3 regions of the Streptomyces sp. NPDC006012 genome follow, and region 1 is predicted to be linked to each of the others. Evidence: riboswitches for the same ligand, from Rfam matches in the RefSeq annotation. Region 1 holds a riboswitch; each other region holds the start of a gene.
The links. A riboswitch is a leader RNA that binds a small molecule or an ion and turns the genes downstream of it on or off. The one in region 1 is predicted to bind cyclic di-AMP.

Region 1 (6,534 bases):
AGGCCGCGGCCGTCCTCCTGGTCTTCCTCTTCCGCCGGCGCAACTTCACCGGGATCATCGACGGGATGGTGATAGCCGGGGTCGCCGCCACCGGTTTCGCGTTCACCGAGAACATCCTCTACCTCGGTACGGCCTTCGGCACCGACCAGCTCACCGGTGACCACGGCATCGCCTCCGTCACCGCCGCCACCTTCTTCGTGCGCGTCATCATGTCGCCGTTCGCGCACCCCCTCTTCACCGTCCTCACCGGCATCGGCTTCGGCATCGCCGCGCGCGCCGCGGACCGCCGGCAGGTGCGGCGGGTCCTGCTGCCGCTGTGCGGGCTGCTGCTGGCGATGGGCATGCACGCGTTGTGGAACGGCTCGTCCGCCTTCGGCCGGTTCGGGTTCTTCGTGGTCTACGCGGTGTTCATGGTGCCCGTGTTCGGCCTGCTGACCTGGCTGGCGATCTGGAGCCGGCAGCGTGAACTGCGGACCGTGCGGGAGGAGCTGCCGGCGTATGTGTACGCGGGCTGGCTGGGGCCCGCCGAGCCGTTCGCGCTGGGTTCGATGGGCGCGCGGCGGCTGGCCCGGGACTACGCGGACCACCACCTCGGCAAGCAGGCGGCGCGGACCGTGGCCCAGTACGCGGTGTACGCGACGTCTCTGGCGTTCCTGCGGCAGCGCGGGCAGCGGGGGCGGGCCGGTGCGGACTTCGTCGTGCGGGAGCGGGAACTGCTGGCGGAACTGTGGCAGCGCCGGCAGGTGGCGCGGCCGGCCCTGGAGTACGCGGCACGGGCGACCGCCCGGCACCAGGGGCCGGGCCCCTGGCCGGGCACCTGGCCGCCGGCGCAGTGGCCGGGTACGCCGGGTACCTGGCCAGGGCAGTGGCCGGGGCAGTCACCGGAGCAGCCGTCGGGTACCTGGCCGGTGCAGTCGCCGGGTGGCCGGCCGGGTTCCGGCCCCTCGACGCCGTACGGCTACTCCGTACCGCCCGCCGGCCGTCCCACGGTGCCGTATCCGACGTACAACCCCTACCGGACCTGACGGTGGACACCGTGATGAGCCGCGGGCGGCGGCCATGAGAAAGACCGGGAAGGTCAGGCCGAGGCCCGGGTGAGGCGGTCCACCTCTTCCGTCGTCAGGTTCAGGTCCGCCACGGCGAGCAGCGCCGGGAGCTGGTCCAGCTTCCGGGCCGAGGCGATCGGCGCGACCACGGTCGGCTGGGCCGCGAGCCAGGCCAGGGCCACGGTGGGGACGGCGACGCCGTGGGCCGCGGCGACCTCGTCCAGGGCCGCGAGGACCCGCCGGCCGCGCTCGGTCTCCGCTAGCTCGGCCAGGTTCCCGCCACGCCCGCTGTCCACGGTCGCACCGGGGCGGTACTTGCCCGTGAGGAAGCCGGCGGCCAGGCCGTAGTACGGCAGGACCCCGAGCCCGGCGCGGGCGGCGACGTCCTGCAGGGGACCCTCGTAGGTGTCGCGCGAGACCAGGTTGTAGTGGGGCTGGAGCGCCACGTACCGGGCCAGTCCCTCGCGGTCGGAGAAGTCCAGGGACTCCTGGAGCCGCTCCGCGCTGATGTTGGACGCGGCGATGTGCCGCACCTTGCCGGCCCGCACCAGTTCGTCGAGCGCGCCGATGATCTCCTCGACCGGCACGTCCGGCTGGTCGAAGTGCGTGTAGTAGAGGTCGATGTGGTCGGTCTGCAGACGCCGCAGCGAGGCGTCCGCCGCGGCCTTGATGTTGGCCGCGGACAGTCCCTGGAATTCGGGATGCTGGCCGACCTTGGTGGCGATCAGGACGTCCGCACGGTTACCGCGTGCGGTGATCCAGTTGCCGATGACCGACTCGGACTCGCCGCCCTTGTTCCCCTCGATCCACGACGAGTACGTGTCGGCGGTGTCGATGAGGTTGCCGCCGGCCTCGGTGAAGGCGTCCAGGACGGCGAAGGACGTCGGTTCGTCGGCGGTCCAGCCGAAGACGTTGCCGCCGAGGACGAGCGGGAAGATCTCCAGGTCGGAGGAGCCGAGTCTGTGTAGGGAAGTCATGGTCATCATCAACGCACTCGCCGGAGGTCACCATTCCGCCGACGGACGCAAAGACCCCGTAAAAACACCTGACCGGCAGCCCTGGCGTCGGGGGGATGCCGTCAGGACCGCCGGGGATCAGGGGTGGGTCAGGGGGTGAGGCCCTTGTCGCGCAGCCAGGCCATCGGGTCGATGCCGCTGGACTGGCCGCCCGGGTGGACCTCCAGGTGGAGGTGCGGGCCGGTGACGTTGCCGGTGGCTCCCACGCGGCCGATGAAGTCCCCGGTGGTGACCTTCTGTCCGACGCTCACATTGATCGAGGACTGGTGGCAGAACCAGAGTTCGGTGCCGTCGTCGAGGGTGAGGATCGTGCGGTAGCCGTAGGAGCCGGCCCAGCCCGCCTCGGTGATCGTGCCACTGTGGACGGCCTTGATCAGCGCGCCCGTGGGAGCGGCGAAGTCGAGGCCGGTGTGGTAGCCGGAGGACCACATGGAGCCCGGCTGGCCGAAGGTGCCGGTGAGCGTGTACGAGGGGGTCGGCAGCGTGAACTGCTTGGCCAGCGCGGCCAGGCGCTCCTCCTCGGCCTTCTTCTTGGCGGCGGCCTCCGCCTTCTCCTTGGCGGCGGCGGCCTTGGCCGCGGCATCCTTCTCCGCCTTGGCGGCCGCTGCGGCGACCTGCTTGTCGGCGGCGGACACGGCGGCGGCGACGGCCTTGGTGTCGGCCTGGCCCTGCTGCTGCTCGGCCTGGGCCATGATGCGGTGGCGCAGCGCCTCGCCGGCGTCGGCGGTGCCGTCGGCGGTGTCGGCCTCGGTCACGCCGACGCGGCTCAGTGCGGTCGTGGAGCCCTTGGGGGCGTGCGAGGACGAGTCGTCGCCGAGCAGGGAGCCGACGGAGGGCAGGTCCGGCATGGAGATGGACACCGGGGGCTTGCCGGTGTTGGCGCTGGCCATGCCGCCCGCGCCGACGGCGGCGATGACGCCGACGCCGAGGACCGTGGAGCTACGGGCGAGTCCGCCGCGCTGCTTGGCGACGCGGTGCCGGCCGCGTATCGGGCGGACGGAGTCCTCGGTGGGGTTCCATTCCCCCCAGGTGCCCTGGGCCTCGTCGGCGCAGTAGCCGCCGTAGGCAAAGGTCTCGGTGCCGTACTGGCTCGGCGTGAACGGGGCTTCTGGGGCAGGCCGATTGGACGCCACGCAGGCGTACTCCTTTCCTTCCTCCGCCTACCGGGTTAGCTGACGGGTTCGGAGCAGGAAGGTCTCCTACGCGCTTGTACCGGCCGTGTCTCCACGGTGGTGTCCGCGCGATTCACCCCAAGATGGTGGTTCCCCGGTTCCCTTACGAGATTCGGCGCGTGAGCACGGAGCCGTCTCGGGTGACGGCTGGGACGACCGCGCTGCGTTATCGAACGTTAATAGACCCGGCGGCCAGATTCCAAGCCGTTCAGCTTGATCCTTAACGCAATCCGGTGCGGACTTACCGGTCATGCGCGGCGAAAAACGGGCGACTTGACCTCGGCTGCATCAAAAATCTGAAACCCGAGCGGACCTGACGGAGTTTCAGTTGTTATGCGGAGGGGGTTCGCCCGATCACCCGCCGTGACAATGACCAAGGGGCGATGTACGAGACCGCTGAATACGATGTGCGGGACCGCAAAAAAACTCAGGGCCGGAATCCTTGGAACTGGATTCCGGCCCTGAGCCTTCAGTAGCGGGGACAGGATTTGAACCTGCGACCTCTGGGTTATGAGCCCAGCGAGCTACCGAGCTGCTCCACCCCGCGTCGGTGATGACAACTATACGCCATGCGCAGGACAGCAAACGCACGCACGCCGGTACGGCTCCCGCCCGGTCGAGCGGGAGCCGGTGCGGTTCCCGCTCAGGCGAGCGGGAGAAGCCGTGCGGTTCCCGCTCAGTCGAGCAGATGTCGGTTCGGTTCCTTGGCCGCCGCCTCGTACTCGGGCAGTACGACGACGTCGACGCCCGCGGCCGTCAGCAGCCCGCTCCCGTCGGCACCCGCGACGAACGTGTCGGGCTCCCGCCAGGCGGTGACCACCCGTCGTACCCCCGCGTCCAGGATCAGCCGGGCGCAGGGCGCGGGGCGGGAGGCCCGGCGGGCGCACGGTTCCAGGCTGCTGTAGACGGTGGCCGAGGCCAGCCGCGGATCCGCCGGGTCGATCTTGGCGAGCGCGGCCTCCTCCGCGTGGACCACGGAGTCGTCCGCCTCCCGGGAGAACCCGCGGGCCAGCTCCGTACCGTCCGCGGCCACCACCACCGCGCCCACGCTGAACGCGGTCCGCGAGGGCGGGCACAGCGCCGCCAGCTCGCAGGCGATCCGCATCCAGTGCCGGTCCGCGGCGGCGGCCGTCCCGCCGGTTCCGGGCGCGGTCGGCTCGTACCGCAGCAGGACGACGTCGTCGATCCGCCGGGTCTCCAGCAGCCTGAGGCGTCCGCGCTGGTACTCCCCCGGCCCGAACAGCCGGGGCGCCCCGGGGGCCCCGACCAGCAGCGGCGCGACGACGAGCTGGAGTTCGTCGGCGAGACCCTGCCCCAGCAACTGGGTGTGAACGGTCCCGCCGCCCTCGACCATCAGCCGCCGCACCCCGCGCTCCTCGTACAGGTGCCCAAGGAGCGCCCGCCAGTCGATGCCGGGGCCGGGGCCCAGCGGGACGACGTCGGCCGCGAGTCCGGCGCGCAGCGCCCGCTCGGCGCCCCCGTCCGTCGTGAAGAGGACCTTCTCGCCGCCGGTGTGCCAGAACCTGGCGTCCGGGTCGAGGTCGCCCGAACCGCTGACCGTGACCTTGAGCGGGTACTCCGGACGGCCGGCCGCGAGCCGGGCGGCCCGCCGTTCGGCCGCGTTGACCAGGAGCCGGGGGTTGTCGGCGCGGATCGTGCCCGCGCCGATCAGGATCGCGTCGGCGGACGCCCGCACCGCGTCGACCCGGTCGAAGTCGGCCGGAGAGGAGAGCATGAGCCGCTCCGGGCCGGTGTCGTCCAGACAGCCGTCGAGGGAGACGGCGGCGGACAGCAGGACGTGCGGGAAGGGCATCTGCGTACTCCAGTGGGGAGACGTGCGGGCGGGGCGGCCGGTCCGGGCGGCGAGGCACCGGGGTGCGGGTGGACGGCGTACGAGTCGGGCTTGCTGAACTCGTGGCTTGCTCGACTACGGGCTTGCTTCAAAGGTGAAGCAAAATTACACGGGCCGGCGGGCGGTCTGCGGGCGCGGCCGTCGCGGGTGCGGTCAGGGGCTTCGTCAGGGATGTTCCGGGGACGCCGGCCGGGACGCGGTCACCGCCGCCGGCCCGGCAGCAGCCGCGCGGGCAGCAGTGCCAGGGCGAGCAGGCCCGCCGCGACGGCGTACGCGATCCGGAAACCCGCCGGGTCCGGTCCTGCGGCGCCCAGCACCACCGTGAGCAGCGCCGTCCCCACGGAGGCGCACAGCTGCGAGTTGATGTTCAGGGCCGTGCTCGCCGCGGCCACCCGGTCGTTCGGCAGGTCACGGGTGGCCGTCGTCATCGTCGGCATCAGCACCATGCCGGTGCCGATGCCCATCACCGTGGACGCGGCCACGACCCGCCAGGGCGCCACGCCGTCCTCGCCGACCTGAAGGGCGGTCAGCGCCATGCCGAGCGCGCCCACCGCCGTCCCGGCGGCGACCAGGCGCCGGGGCGGGACCCGGTCGACGATCCGGGCCGCCACCTGCATCGTCGTACCGACGGCGAGTGCGACGGGTATGCCCAGCAGCCCGGTGTCCGTCGCGCTGACGCCGCGCTGCTGCTGCCAGTACAGCGGCCCGAGCAGGGCCGAGCCGAAGTAGCCGCAGGTGAACAGGGCGAGGGTGGCGATTCCGGCGCCGAAGGTGCGCTCGCGCAGCAGCCGCAGGTCCAGCAGCGGTGCGCGGACGGTCAGCGCCCGGCGTACGAAGGCGGCGGCCAGCACCAGGCCGGCCAGGGCGGGCACGAGCGCCCCCGGCGCGGCGAAGTCACCCCGCGCGCCGCCCCGGGCGAGCCCGAACAGCAGCAGGGCCAGGCCCGGGGAGAGCATCAGCAGGCCGGGGACGTCCAGGGCGGGCGCCGCCGCCCGGCGCGGTGCCTCGGCCGGCAGCAGTCCGGCGGCGAGCACCAGGGCGAGCACCCCGACGGGCAGGTTGACCAGGAAGATCCAGTGCCAGGACGCGACGTCGACGAGCCAGCCGCCGAGCACCGGCCCGGCCACCGGCCCGACCAGGACGGGCAGCCCGAGCAGCGCCATCGACCGGCCGAGCCGCGCGCGGTCCGCGACGCGCAGGACCATCGCCATCCCGACCGGCATCAGCAGCCCGCCGCCCAGCCCCTGCACCGCGCGGAAGGCGATCAGACCGGCCGCGTTCCAGGCGCAGGCGGCGAGCAGCGAGCCGAGCGTGAACAGGACGAGCGCGGTCAGATAGGTGCGCCGGGCGCCGACGCGGCCCATCGCCCACGCGGCCACCGGGATGACGGCGGCGAGCGCCAGGGTGTACGCGGTGGCCGTCCACTGGATCGTCTCCAGCGGGGCGCC
Region 2 (6,534 bases), on a different contig from region 1:
TGTCGTGGGCGCGGAAGCCCTCGACGGGGCGCCGGTCCTCACGGTCCGCACGCGTGCCGGTGCCACCGGCCGGCTGGTGGCCGACCACGTCATCGCGGCGACCGGCTACCGCGTCGACATCGCGGCCATGGGCTTTCTGAGTCATGGGCTTCGCACCCGGCTCGCCGTCAGCCGCGGCACTCCGAACCTCGGCCCGGGGTATGTCTCCTCGGTCCCCGGCCTGTACTTCACCGGCCTGCCCGCCGCGGCCTCCTACGGGCCGGTGATGCGCTTCGTGTGCGGCACCGAGTTCGCCTCCCCACGCCTGACCAGACACCTGGTGGCGGCGCACGGCTGAGACCGGCGCCACTCCCGCGTCACGGCTGCACGGGACGAGGCGCTGAATCTGCGAGCCATGGGCGCAAGGGGTGAAGGGGGCAGGGGGTGGAGGGGGTTGAAGGCGAGGCCCGGGAGAGGAGAAGAGAGGACGGACGCTACGGCGTGGCGAGGAGGGAGCGGGAAGCGGGCGTGAGCCGGAGCGGCGCGCTGTCCGTATTCTCGGGTCATGGCCGCTCCTCCCGCATTCTCACTCGTCGCCACCGACCTCGACGGGACCCTCCTGCGTGGTGACGACACCCTCTCCGACCGGTCCCTCGCCGCGCTCGCCCGCGTGGCGCGGGCCGGTGCCCGGCACTTGGTGGTCACCGGGCGCCCCGCCCCACGGGTACGGCCGCTGCTGGACAGACTCGGCGGTGAGGGGCTCGCGGTGTGCGGACAGGGCGCGCAGTTGTACGACGCCGGCGCGGACCGCCTGCTGTGGTCGGTCACCCTGGACCGGGAGTTGGCGGAGACCGCGCTCGGCAAGATCGAGGCCGAGGTGGGGCAGGTGTACGCGGCCGTCGACCAGGACGGGGTGGACGGGCTCACGCTCATCGAACCCGGGTATCTGATGCCGCATCCGACGCTGCCGGCCGTCCGTGTCGAGCGGCGTGACGATCTGTGGTGCGCGCCCATCAGCAAGGTCCTGCTGCGGCATCCCGCGCTGTCCGACGACGAGTTGGCGGCGACGGCGCGCTCGGCCGTGGGTTCCCTGGCGAGCGTCACGATGTCGGGGCCGGGGACCGTGGAGTTGCAGCCGTGCGGCATCACCAAGGCCACCGGTCTGGCGCTGGCGGCCGAGCACCTGCGGCTGGGCGCGGACCGGGCCGTCGCATTCGGCGACATGCCGAACGACATCCCGATGTTCCGGTGGGCCGCCTACGGGGTGGCGATGGAGGGCGCTCACCCCGAACTCAAGGCGGTGGCCGACGAGATCACCATGTCGAACGAGGACGACGGCGTGGCCGTCGTCCTCGAACGACTGTTTCCGGGAACCCCGTGAACGGTTCGGCCGCGAGCAGCGGGCTCGTCAGCAGGCGCTGTTGACGGCGGATCCGCCGGTCGCCGCTGTCGACGGTGGATCCGTCAGTAGGCGCCGTTGACGTTGTCGATCGAGCCGTAGCGGTGGGCGGCGTAGTTGCAGGCTGCCGTTATGTTGGCGACGGGGTCGTAGATGTCGTTCGACGTGCCCGCAACGTGGTAGGTCCGGAACGTCGGGTCGATCACCTGGAGCAGGCCCTTGGACGGGATGCCCTTCGCCGCGTTGGAGTCCCAGAGGTTGATGGCACGGGGGTTGCCCGAGGACTCGCGGATGATGTTGCGGTAGATGCCGTTGTAGGTGCCCGGGATCTTGTGGCGGGCCATGACGGAGAGCGACTCGCGGATCCAGCCGTCGAGGTTGTTCTTGTATCCGGCCGTGGTCACGGCCGTGGTGGTCCCGCTGACGGCCGCCGTGGGCGCGGTGGTGGCCGCGTGGGCGCCGGTGGCACCGATGAGAGGCAGAGCGAGTACGGCGGCACCCGTGCCGGCGACCGCGAGGGCGCGAGCGAGGCGGTTGACGCGGTGACGGCGGGGCTGAGCGGCAGCAGACATGGTGTTCCTCTCCGGCGCCTGCGAGGTGAGCTGTCGGGTTCGGGCGGGGAGACGCCCGGCCAGGCCGCCACATGGCGACTCGGCTTCACCCCTAGCCGTTCCGGTCGGCTGTGCCGTCCGGCCCGGCGACTTACCTGGGTCCCCCGCTCCTGCCGTACGAATTTGTGTTCGTCGATGGGTTCACGACGGGTGGCGGCAGGATTTGGCGTCCACCCGACTGGCCCGGAAGCTATGCGACCGCACATGCCGGAAACAAGTACCGGATTCATAGATCATGCGGATTGCCTGCGAGATGAGGCGTATGACCGCTAGATCCTTTGCGACTGCCAACGGTCAACTGTGCGACTGGAGGCGGGTGGTTGAGGGTCCGGCTCGGAGGTCGACACGCCGTAGCGTGTGACCCAAATCACTCATCCGAGAATCGAAGTGCATTAGGTATCAAGGGGGATTGAAGTGCCAATAACGGCAAAACGGTCACTTCACCCTATGGGCCGCTGAATTACTTCTTTTCGCGCCCGGCGGAAGGTCGCCTCGGTGTCTGTCGCGCAGAGCGCCTCGTCGGCGGCGTGGAAGTGGCCTGCCTCACAGGCGAACTCCGGACGGACCTGGACCGTCGTGTCCCGTGCCTGGTCAGGCCGTTGCGGACGGCTCGACAGGTCCGAGTTGGCGCGGGCCGACAGCGGGGTGCCGGGTGGTTGTGTGCGTCTCCGGTGCGTCCTCGGTTCGTTCCGGGACCGTCTGGGGGTGTGTGCGTACTCGTGTGGCACGCAGTGACTTTATTCCGCCTTCCGTCCGCATTTTTTCCGTCCGCGTTCCTTCCGCCGCTCGTCCTTGATGTCGCTCCTTATATACGGGTCGCCCGGGAACGGTCCGTCCGGCGTGACGGACCAGTTCACGCTCGGCGGTTCGGCCGGTTCCGGCGCCGTGCTTCGATCGTGGGGTCCAGGGCCCGGACCCGTACCGGCGGTCGGGCGGCGCGCTGCCCTTCAGTCAGTGGTCCCACCAGCGCGGAGTCTCCTTGAGGAACTCGACGGTCGGTCGGGGTGACCGGCCGCGCTCGGGGTACTGGTGCGACCAGGGGCCGATCAGTCCACGGACGCGGTCGTGGGGCAGCGCTCGACCGGACGGAGGACGGTACGGAGGGCAGTGGTCGTGGTACGGGTCGGGCCGGCCGCCCGCCGCAGGCACCGCGGCCTTGATGGCACCGCGTGCCGCGAGCCCGTCGGTACGGCTGTACGTTTCACCGCTGCTGCCGTCTCCGAGTGCGCCGTGGGTTCCGGGCCTTCTGCCGTCCGAGGGGGCATGGGCGTCTTCGGCCTGCCGTCGCTTGGCCGGATGCCGCCCTGGGGCCGCTCCCCGCCTTCTGGTCGGATGCTGCCTCCCGGGGTACCCCCTCCCTCCGGTCGGACCTCGCCCCCGGGTCGCTCCACGCCACCCGGCCATTCATCACCCCCGGGGCGCCCCCCATCTCCAGCCCGACCAAATGCACCAGTTTGACTTGCTTCCCCTATGTATGCGTTTTTCAGGGAGGGGTGCCGGCGCAGGAGATGCCGAACATGTCCACGGCGCTGTCGCATCAGGGTTGCGCGGCCGGCCGCTCGACGACCTCCACCTCGTCCGCCGCCTCCACTCCATCCGGAGTCTTCGCCCCATCCGCGGTCTTCACTCCGTCCGCCGCCCCCGGTCCGCCGTCTCCGCCGCAGGGCGGCCCCGTCGCCCCCCTCGCTGGTGCCGCACCTGTGCGCGTCGACCCGGACGGACGTATGGCCGTGTTCTGCGTACGCGTACCGGGGGTGCTGCTGGGTGTCGCGTGGCGCGGTTCGGTCGGTGAGTCGGTCGGGGTGAATCCCGGAGCTGGGGGTGGGCGGGGCTGGTGCGGGTTCGGCTGTCAGCGGGCGCCACGCGCGCGTGCGGGTGCGTCCCGTCGGGCAGAGGGGATCCGGAGGTCTGTGCGGGCGGTCTCGCGGGGGAAGGGCGTGCGGATGTGCAGGGGCTGCGCTCCGAGGCATTAGTGGGGCAAAAGATGTGATATGCCGCCAACTCGATGAATATCGGATTGTATCAACTGATCAGCAACATACCGGTCGTGATTCGGTACCGCCCGGCCTGGGCCGTGGGCGCTATCGGTGATCGAAACCTGACCGGATACGCTGACTTGAGTGATGGCACCGACCTATCGACAAACCGTGTAACCGCCAGCAGACACCAGCAGACAGGAGACCCCTCGTGACCGTCGTCGGGCCGTTCGGGCTGAGCGTGCGGGACCAGGCTCTGGAAGTCGATGTCCAGGCCGGATTGGCGGCTGTCGAGGAAGGCTTGCTCGAAGCCACCAAGAGCGAGGTCCCGTCCATCACGGGGGCCGCGCAGCACCTGGTGCTGGCGGGCGGCAAGCGTTTCCGGCCCCTGCTCGTGATGCTCGCGGCACAGTTCGGCGATCCGTACGCACCCGGGGTGGTGCCGTCCGCCGTGGTGGTCGAACTGACCCATCTGGCGACGCTGTACCACGACGACGTGATGGACGAGGCCGCCGTGCGCCGTGGGGTGGACAGCGCGAACACCCGCTGGGGCAACTCGGTCGCGGTCCTGACCGGGGACTTCCTCTTCGCCCGTGCCTCGCAGATCCTCGCCGACCTCGGTCCGGAGGCGGTGCGGGTACAGGCCCTCGCGTTCGAGAGGCTGGTCACCGGGCAGATCCTGGAGACGGCCGGGCCCTCGGACGGCCGGGACCCGGTCGAGCACTACCTGGACGTGCTCAGCGGCAAGACGGGGTCGCTGGTCGCGGTGTCGTGCCGGTTCGGGGCGATGATGTCGGGCGCCGACGATGCGGTCGTGGACATGCTCACCCAGTACGGAGAGCGGCTGGGCGTCGCCTTCCAGCTCGCCGACGACGTACTGGACATCGCGTCGGACTCGCACGAGTCCGGCAAGACCCCGGGCACGGACCTGCGGGAGGGCATCGCCACGCTCCCCGTGCTGCGGCTGCGGGAGCGGGCGGCGCGGCTGGGTCTGCCCGAGGACATCGCGCTGTGCGAGCTGCTGGACTCCGATCTGTCCGACGACGGCCGGCACGCGCAGGCGCTGGCCGCCCTCCGGGCGCATCCGGCGCTGGAGCAGGCCCGGCGGGACACCGTGCGGTACGCGGAGGAGGCCCGGGCGGTGCTCGCCCCGCTGCCGGCGGGTGAATCCAAGGCGACCCTGCTGGAGCTGTGCGACGCCGTGGTGCACCGGGCGGGATAGCCCGCGGCCCCGGCGGGGGCCGGAACAGGACCGGAAACCCTAGGGGCCTGATCCCCTAGGGGACGGGATCTCCCCAGGTCGGGACCGTTCCGGCAGGTCGGCCCCTACGGGACGAGGGGAGGTATCTCCTCCCCCTGTCATACCGGAGGGGTACAGGGACTTGCCTCTGCGGGGTGACGCATCTGCACGGCGGATTTGGTCAGATGGAGGCCACGGACAACACCACTCCTCACCGTTTTGGGTGAGAATGGCGGCTCAGGGTGGGAACAGTGCAGACAGTGCGTAGAAGGCCGCCGCCGACGACGGAGGTAAGGCACACATGGCACGGTACGAATCCGATGACAACTCGGGGGCAGAGGACACCGGGGCACTGCGCTCCGGCCGGCGCAAGGCCGCTCGCTACGGCGTCCCGGTAGCGGTCGTGGGTGTGGCGGCGGTGACCATCGGGCTGGTTCCGGCGCTCGCCGACTCCGGTGACCCCAGCCTGCCGAAGATCACCGCGCAGCAGCTCATAGAGAAGATCGCGCAGTCGGACGTCGAGCAGCTGTCCGGCACGGTGAAGGTCAGCACCGACCTGGGCCTGCCGAACCTGGGCGGCCTGGAGAGCAGCCTGGCCTCGGGCGTCGCCCCGTCCGAGTCGGGCTCCTCCGCCGACCCGACCTCCAAGCTCACCGAGCTGGCCGCGGGGACGCACACCCTGCGGGTCGCCGTCGACGGCGAGGACCGGCAGAAGCTGTCCCTGATGGAGAGCGCGGCCGAATACAGCCTGATCCACAATGGCAAGGACGTCTGGGGCTTCGACAGCAAGTCCAACGAGGTCTACCACGGCACCGTGGGCCAGGACGGGGCGGACCACGAGGACGAGGTGCCGAGCACGCCCAAGGACTTCGCCGACGAGGCTCTGAAGTCGGTGGACGACACCACCTCGGTGACCGTCGACGGGACCATGCGGGTCGCCGGCCGGGACGCCTACAAGCTGCTCGTCAAGCCGAAGCAGTCCGGGACCACGGTCGGTGCGATCAGCATCGCGGTGGACGCGAAGAACGGCATGCCGCTGAAGTTCACGCTGACCCCGGCGAGCGGCGGCGCTGCGGTCGTCGACGCGGGCTTCACCCAGGTCAGCTTCGCCAAGCCGGCCGCCTCGACCTTCGACTTCACCCCGCCTAAGGGCGCCAAGGTCACCGAGGGCGACAAGTCCGCCGAGGGTGCCAAGTCCTCCTCCGGGGGCATCAAGTCCTTCGAGGGTCCGGGTGCGAAGTCCGGTCACGACCCCGCCAAGGGCTCCGAGGACCACAAGGTTCTCGGCAAGGGCTGGAACTCCATCGCCGTCATCGACACCGGTACGCA
Region 3 (6,534 bases), on a different contig from region 1:
ATCGGTTACGAACTGCTGGCGCTGGCGGCGGGAGCCGAGGCGGCGGGCGTGGACCCCGAGGCGGCGCTGCGGGCGGCGGCCCGGGCCTACCGGGACGCGGTGCGGACCGTCGAGGGGGTGGACGCCTAGCGCCGACCGGGGACCTGGGACCGCTCAGGGAGCGCTCGGAGGCCGCCGGGCGGATCAGCCGCGAGTACCGTTGGCCACACGGGTGGCGGCTACGCGTGGGGGCGTTGCATGGAGCGGGAGTTGGAATGGCTCGTGGGCAAGCTCCTGGAGGTGCAGGACGCGCAGCGGGAGTTACCGTTTCCCGGCTACGCGAGCCGTGATGCGTTGCGCGGTTACCTGCTCACGCTGCGGGAGCAGAGCCCGGACGCCTACCGCCGGTTCGTCGACCGGATGCGGACCGCGGACCGCCCCGTGCCCGCGCCTGACCGGTGGTTCCCGTCAACGCGCTCTCCGAGTCCGCGCTCACCGACAGCACGCAACCCGACCTCGCTCACGTCGACCTCGCTCCCCCCGGCCAGGCTCACTCCGCCGACATCTACTGCGACGACACCGATCCCGAGACCGCCGACTCCGGGACTGCCCACTCCGACACGGCCGACGGCTCACCCACCCGCCTCGCTTCCGCCGACGCCCGCGCCCCGACGCTACTCGTGGACACCCGTGCCCCGGCCCCACCAGCGGACGCCCCCGTACCTTTGCCGCTCGTGGACTCCCCTGTACCGGCCCCACACACGGACACCCCCGCACCGGCTTCGCCCATCCACCATCCCGCGCCCGCATCCGCTGCGCCCGCCCGCGCCCCCTTGCCCGCACCGGCATCACCTGTCAGCGCCCCCGCGTCGGCACCGGCACCACTCGTCCACGACCCCACACCACAGGCGCCCGCCAGCGTCCCCGCGCCCCACACCCCCGCACCGGAGGCCCCCGCCCAGGATCACGGGTCGGCGAGGTCCGCCGATCACCTCGACTTCCGTGACGCCACCTTCCACGCCCAGGTGGTCGGCGTGCAGTACCTCACCTACCCGGTCGCGCCCGGGCCCGCGACCGGGCTGTGGGGCCCCGTGGACGAGGCCGACCCGGTGTGGTTCGGGGTGCGGCCGACCCGGCTCGTGCCCGGGCTGCCGGAGGTGCCGCCGTACGTCCCCCGGGACTGCGACGCGGAGCTGCGGGGCCTGCTGGGGCGGGGCGGACTGGTGGTGGTCCTGGGCGAACCGTGCGCCGGGAAGTCCTACACCGCGTGGAACGCCGTACGGTCGCTCGCGGAGGAGGGCTACCTGCTGTACGCCCCCGATCCGCACGACGACCTTCGCCGGCTGCCCGGCGAGCTGAAGGACAGTCCGGGCAAGCGGGTCCTCTGGCTCGACGAACTCAGTGACCACCTCGGCCCGGGCGGACTGGACCGGCGGCTGTTGCAGCGCTTCACCGGCCGCGGTGTGGTGGTGCTCGGCACGATGTCCGCGCGGGAGTACTACCGGCGGCGTTCCGGCACCGGCCCGGCTGAGAGCGTGCTGGCGCTGGCCCGCACGGTCGAACTGGCCCGGGAATGGAGCGAGTCGGAGCTTGAGCGGCTGGCCGGGCACACCGACGACCCGCGCGCGTACCCGGCCTACATGTGGAGCGGGCGGGAGGGTGCCGCCTCCTACTTCGCGATCGGGCACCTGCTGTACGACGAGTGGCAGCGCCTCGGCACGCAGACCGAGCATCCGCGCGGGCGGCTGCTGGTGCGGGCGGCCGTCGACCTGGCGCGGTGCGGCGTCACGGAGGCCGTGCCGGTGGAGCTGCTGCTGCGGGCGGCGGCCTGCTATCCGGCCCACGGCGCGGAGCGGGAGGCCCTCGAAACCGGGCTGGCCTGGGCCACGGCGCCGATGTTCGGGATTTCCGGGCTGCTCGTGGCGGGGGAGAAGACCGGCACGTGGCGGGCGTACGGGGCGCTCGTCGCTGAGGCGCTGCGGTCGGGCGGCCTGCCGCCCGTTCCGGACGACGTGTGGTGGACGCTGCTCGGGGACCGGGAGGTCGACCGCGCGGCCGTACTGGACGGGGCCCGGGCCGCGCTGCGACCGCGGGTGGACGGGGGCGACATCCCGGTCATCATGCGGTTCGCGTCGCTGACCGAGGGGACGGAGCGGGAGGACTGGTACCGCAGGGCCGCGGACCTCGGGCACCAGCCGGCGGTCCTCCAACTGGCGACGCTGCTGCTGCGCCGTGGCGACGACGGGCAGGCGATCCCGTACCTGGAGGCGGCTGCGCGACGCGGTGCGGTGGAGGCAGCCCGGCAGCTCGCCGTGATCTACGAGGTCCGCGCCCGGTACTGGTGGGACCGGAGCCGTTCCCACGTGCCCGCGCCCGATACCGTCGAAGAGTGACCGACCAGCCCCTCCCCCCGGCCTCAGCCCCCGCCGCGCCCTCCCTCTTCACCTGGGAGTTCGCCGCGGACCCCTACCCGGCGTACGCCTGGCTGCGCGAGCACGCCCCCGTGCACCGGACGGAACTGCCCAGCGGGGTCGAGGCATGGCTGATCACGCGTTACGCGGACGCGAAGCAGGCGCTGGCCGATCCGCGGCTGTCGAAGAATCCGGCACATCACGACGAGCCCGAGCACGCCAAGGGCAAGACCGGGATCCCGGGGGAGCGCAAGGCCGAGCTGATGACGCATCTGCTCAACATCGACCCGCCGGACCACACCCGGCTGCGCCGGCTGGTCAGCAAGGCGTTCACGCCGCGGCGGGTCGCCGAGTTCGCACCGCGGGTGCAGCAGCTCAGCGATCAGCTCATCGACCGGTTCGCGGCCAGCGGCTCGGCCGACCTCATCCATGAGTTCGCCTTCCCGCTGCCCATCTACGCCATCTGCGACCTGCTCGGCGTTCCGCGTGAGGACCAGGACGACTTCCGGGACTGGGCGGGGATGATGATCCGGCACGGGGGAGGGCCCCGGGGCGGGGTGGCCCGGTCGGTGAAGAAGATGCGCGGCTACCTGGCCGAGCTGATCCACCGCAAGCGCGCCGCGCTGCCCGCCGAGCCCGCGCCCGGCGAGGACCTCATCTCCGGCCTCATCCGCGCCTCGGACCAGGGCGAGCACCTCACGGAGAACGAGGCGGCGGCGATGGCCTTCATCCTGCTGTTCGCCGGGTTCGAGACGACCGTCAACCTCATCGGCAACGGCACCTACGCGCTGCTCACCCACGCCGGGCAGCGCGACCGGCTGCAGAACTCCCTCGCGGCCGGGGACCGGGCGCTGCTGGCGAGCGGGATCGAGGAGCTGCTGCGTTACGACGGTCCGGTGGAGCTCGCCACCTGGCGGTTCGCCACCGAGCCGGTCCACATCGGCGGGCAGCGGATCGCGGCCGGCGACCCCGTCCTGGTCGTTCTGGCCGCCGCGGACCGGGACCCGGAGCGGTTCGCCGATCCGGACGTGCTCGATCTCGGCCGGCGTGACAACCAACACCTCGGCTACGGGCACGGAATCCACTACTGCCTCGGCGCCCCGCTCGCCCGGCTGGAGGGCCAATCCGCGCTCGCCACCCTCCTCACCCGCCTCCCCGATCTGCGACTTGCGGCGGATCCGGCCGATCTGCGGTGGCGAGGCGGGCTCATCATGCGCGGATTGCGCACTTTGCCGGTGGAGTTCACCCCTGTCCGGTGATCGACCGGACTGCGAAATGCCGTACGCCCTTGCCGGAAAGGGAAAATGACAGCGTTTCACGGCTGTGATCTTCATGTGATCCGTGCGGCATTAACTTGTGACAAGGGATCGTATGCCTATACGTTCACCCCTCGGTGCGGTAGTCCGGCACGATCCACCGCACCGGTCAGTGCCGTCGCGCGAAAGGCTTCCGCATGCTCACCGGGAACGGTCGTCACCGTCGCCCCCGCCAGGCTCCGGCCCTCGTCGTCGCGGCCGGAGTGACCGGCTCCGCGATTGCCATCCCGCTCCTCGCCGCCACCGCCGCGAGTGCGGCCGACGGCACCACCTGGGACCGGGTGGCCGAGTGCGAGAGCGGCGGCTCATGGAGCGCCAGCACGGGCAACGCGTACTACGGCGGACTGCAGATCTCGCAGCAGGACTGGGACAAGTACGGCGGTGACAAGTACGCGGCCACCCCGGACCAGGCCAGCCGCCAGCAGCAGATCGCGGTCGCCGAGAAGATCCTCGCCGACCAGGGGACGACCCCCTGGGCCACCTGCGCCCTGCTCTCCGGGCTCTCCGCCAAGTCGGGCCATGTCGGGGTCGACACCGGCGTCACGGGTGGCTCCTCGACCGGCCAGAAGAATTCCCCGGAGAATTCGGAGGATGGGGAGGATTCGGACGAGTCGGGTTCGAAGGGTTCGGCGAACGGTTCTGGTTCATCTGGTTCATCTGGTTCGTCCGGATTGACCGGCTCGCTTGGCTTGTCCGACTCGCCGCCGTCGTCCGACACCTCCTCGGATTCCACTTCGGGCTCCCTCCTCGGTGGTTCGCCGTCCGGCTCTCCGTCGCCGAGCGCGAGCGCGAGTCCGGGTGTGGGCCATGGCGCGACGGGCGGGCCTGCAAAATCCGGCAAGTCCGACAAGTCGGCATCGCCTGACTCCAGTGCTTCGCCGGGAATCGGTGGTTCATCCACGGAATCCCCCGGTTCGGCCGATGAGGACAACTCCTGGCGGACCGGCGGCTCCTGGAGCCTGGTCGACACCGGTTCCCTGGACGGCGGCGGCCGTCACCGGGGTGGCAGTGCGGATGAAAGCGGGACAAGCGGGACGGGTGGCCGAGGGGCTGCGCCGTCCGGCAAGCACGCCTACACCGTCCGGGCCGGCGACACCCTCGGCTCCATCGCCGACTCGCTTGGCGTGGACGGCGGCTGGCACGCGCTGTACGCCGCCAACAAGAAGGCCATCGGTTCCGACCCGGATCACATCACCCCCGGTCAGACCCTGAAGGCCGCGGCTGAAGGGCACGCCGGATAGCGGGAGTTGGCATCCCGCTTCGGGCTTAATGTCCGCTTTGGTGAAAGTGTGGGATGAGTCTCAGAAGCCTTGATCGTCTTTGAAATTCCGCGGATCGCGTGTCTACGGTCATGACCGCTCGCCACCGCGGGCCCCGGCTGCCGCAACGCCGAATCCTGCCAGCGGCCGTACGGGAACAGCCGTCGCGTCAAGCGCCGTAGGCAGGAGCGGGGGACCCAAGGTAGGTGCCGCTGCGGTCGGTTGACCGAAGCGGCTAGGGGTGAAGCCGTGCCTCCACGCGGAGGTGCGGCCGGGCAACTCAACCGGCCCGAACCCGACAGCTCACCTCGCAGGCGTCGGTGAGGGGATCGATCCATGCTGTTCTCCAGCAAGGGCAAGCACCGTCGCCCGTCCAAGGCCACCCGTGTCGTCGCGCTCGCCGGTGTCACCGGTGCCGCCGTCGCCGTCCCGCTGATGGCCGTCGGCAACGCCTCCGCCGCCACCGCCTCCGAGTGGGACGCCGTCGCCCGGTGCGAGTCCGGCGGCAACTGGTCCATCAACACCGGCAACAGCTACTACGGCGGCCTGCAGTTCTCCGCCTCCACCTGGGCCGCCTACGGCGGCACGCAGTACGCGGCTTCCGCCGACAAGGCCACCAAGGCGCAGCAGATATCGGTCGCCGAGAAGGTCCTCGCGAGCCAGGGCAAGGGCGCCTGGCCGGTCTGCGGCACGGGCCTGTCCGGCAGCCCCTACTCCGGTGGCGGCTCCAGCGGTTCGGGTTCCGGCTCCAGCGGTTCCGGTTCGACCGGCTCCACCTCCAGCCGTGCCACCGAGCAGCAGGCCGCCTCCCGCTCCGCCGACCGCCCGGCCGCGAGCAGGACCGTCACCACCCCGACGGGCAAGAAGGTCAAGAAGGGCGACGGCGAGTACAAGGTCGTCAAGGGCGACACCCTCAGCTCGATCGCCGAGAAGCACCACGTCGCCGGCGGCTGGCAGAAGCTGTTCGAGCTGAACAAGGACATCGTCGAGAACGCCGACCTCATCTACCCGGGTCAGCAGTTCCACCTGAAGTGACCCCGGCAACCGCCTCGGGCGCAGGCCCCGGCCGCCGGCTCCGCGAGCGGCGGCCCGGGGTCCGCTCCTGAAGCGCTCCCCGGCCGGCCGGTGACCCCGCCGGTCCGGCCGCCGGTCAGCGAGACAGCCGGTCCGCTCCGGAAGCACTCCCCTCCGCCGGTCAGCAACGCGGCCGGTCCGCTTCTGATGCACTCCCCGGCCGCTCGGTGACCCCGCCGATCCGCTCCTGAAGCACTCCTATCAGACCGCTCCAGAACCGTCCCGGTGGTTGCTTCTGACTCCGGTGGTTGCCTTCTGGCTCCGGTGGTTGTTCCTGGCTCCGGTGGTTGCACTTGTCCCAGGCGCTCGCACTTGTCCCAGGCGCTCGCACCTGCCCCCCCGGCTGTTGCTTCTGAAGCAGCAGCCGATCCGTAGCCCGGTCCCGGTCACAGCCCCCGCACAGTGGCGGCCCTCCCCCGTTATGTTCTTCGCGGTCCTGCAAGAGGGCCGCTGGCCTCCGGGCCCGGCATGACTGTGTCCCCCTGTCGAAGGCAT

Region 2: linked by a shared signal. The riboswitch ahead of ACFYPJ_RS07495 (transglycosylase SLT domain-containing protein) and the one ahead of ACFYPJ_RS33480 (M23 family metallopeptidase) in region 1 are both predicted to bind cyclic di-AMP.
Region 3: linked by a shared signal. The riboswitch ahead of ACFYPJ_RS26375 (transglycosylase family protein) and the one ahead of ACFYPJ_RS33480 (M23 family metallopeptidase) in region 1 are both predicted to bind cyclic di-AMP.

What each region holds. Positions count from the first base shown of each region.
Region 1 covers NZ_JBIAIE010000029.1:77,942-84,475, reverse strand. Annotated here, with positions in the region: gene ACFYPJ_RS33490 (PrsW family intramembrane metalloprotease) at 1-1,025, shown strand, start outside; gene ACFYPJ_RS33485 (aldo/keto reductase) at 1,079-2,023, opposite strand; gene ACFYPJ_RS33480 (M23 family metallopeptidase) at 2,152-3,195, opposite strand; cyclic di-AMP (ydaO/yuaA leader) riboswitch at 3,203-3,362, opposite strand; tRNA gene ACFYPJ_RS33475 (tRNA-Met) at 3,708-3,781, opposite strand; gene ACFYPJ_RS33470 (dihydrofolate reductase family protein) at 3,911-5,047, opposite strand; gene ACFYPJ_RS33465 (DHA2 family efflux MFS transporter permease subunit) at 5,287-6,534, opposite strand, start outside.
Region 2 covers NZ_JBIAIE010000003.1:140,227-146,760, forward strand. Annotated here, with positions in the region: gene ACFYPJ_RS07485 (FAD-dependent oxidoreductase) at 1-337, shown strand, start outside; gene ACFYPJ_RS07490 (HAD family hydrolase) at 545-1,360, shown strand; gene ACFYPJ_RS07495 (transglycosylase SLT domain-containing protein) at 1,444-1,950, opposite strand; cyclic di-AMP (ydaO/yuaA leader) riboswitch at 1,953-2,134, opposite strand; partial or broken gene ACFYPJ_RS07500 (peptidase S15) at 2,944-3,156, opposite strand; gene ACFYPJ_RS07505 (polyprenyl synthetase family protein) at 4,177-5,187, shown strand; gene ACFYPJ_RS07510 (outer membrane lipoprotein carrier protein LolA) at 5,507-6,534, shown strand, end outside.
Region 3 covers NZ_JBIAIE010000018.1:14-6,547, reverse strand. Annotated here, with positions in the region: gene ACFYPJ_RS26395 (nucleoside triphosphate pyrophosphohydrolase) at 1-129, shown strand, start outside; gene ACFYPJ_RS26390 (hypothetical protein) at 438-2,372, shown strand; gene ACFYPJ_RS26385 (cytochrome P450) at 2,369-3,649, shown strand; gene ACFYPJ_RS26380 (transglycosylase family protein) at 3,844-4,947, shown strand; cyclic di-AMP (ydaO/yuaA leader) riboswitch at 5,130-5,297, shown strand; gene ACFYPJ_RS26375 (transglycosylase family protein) at 5,302-6,000, shown strand.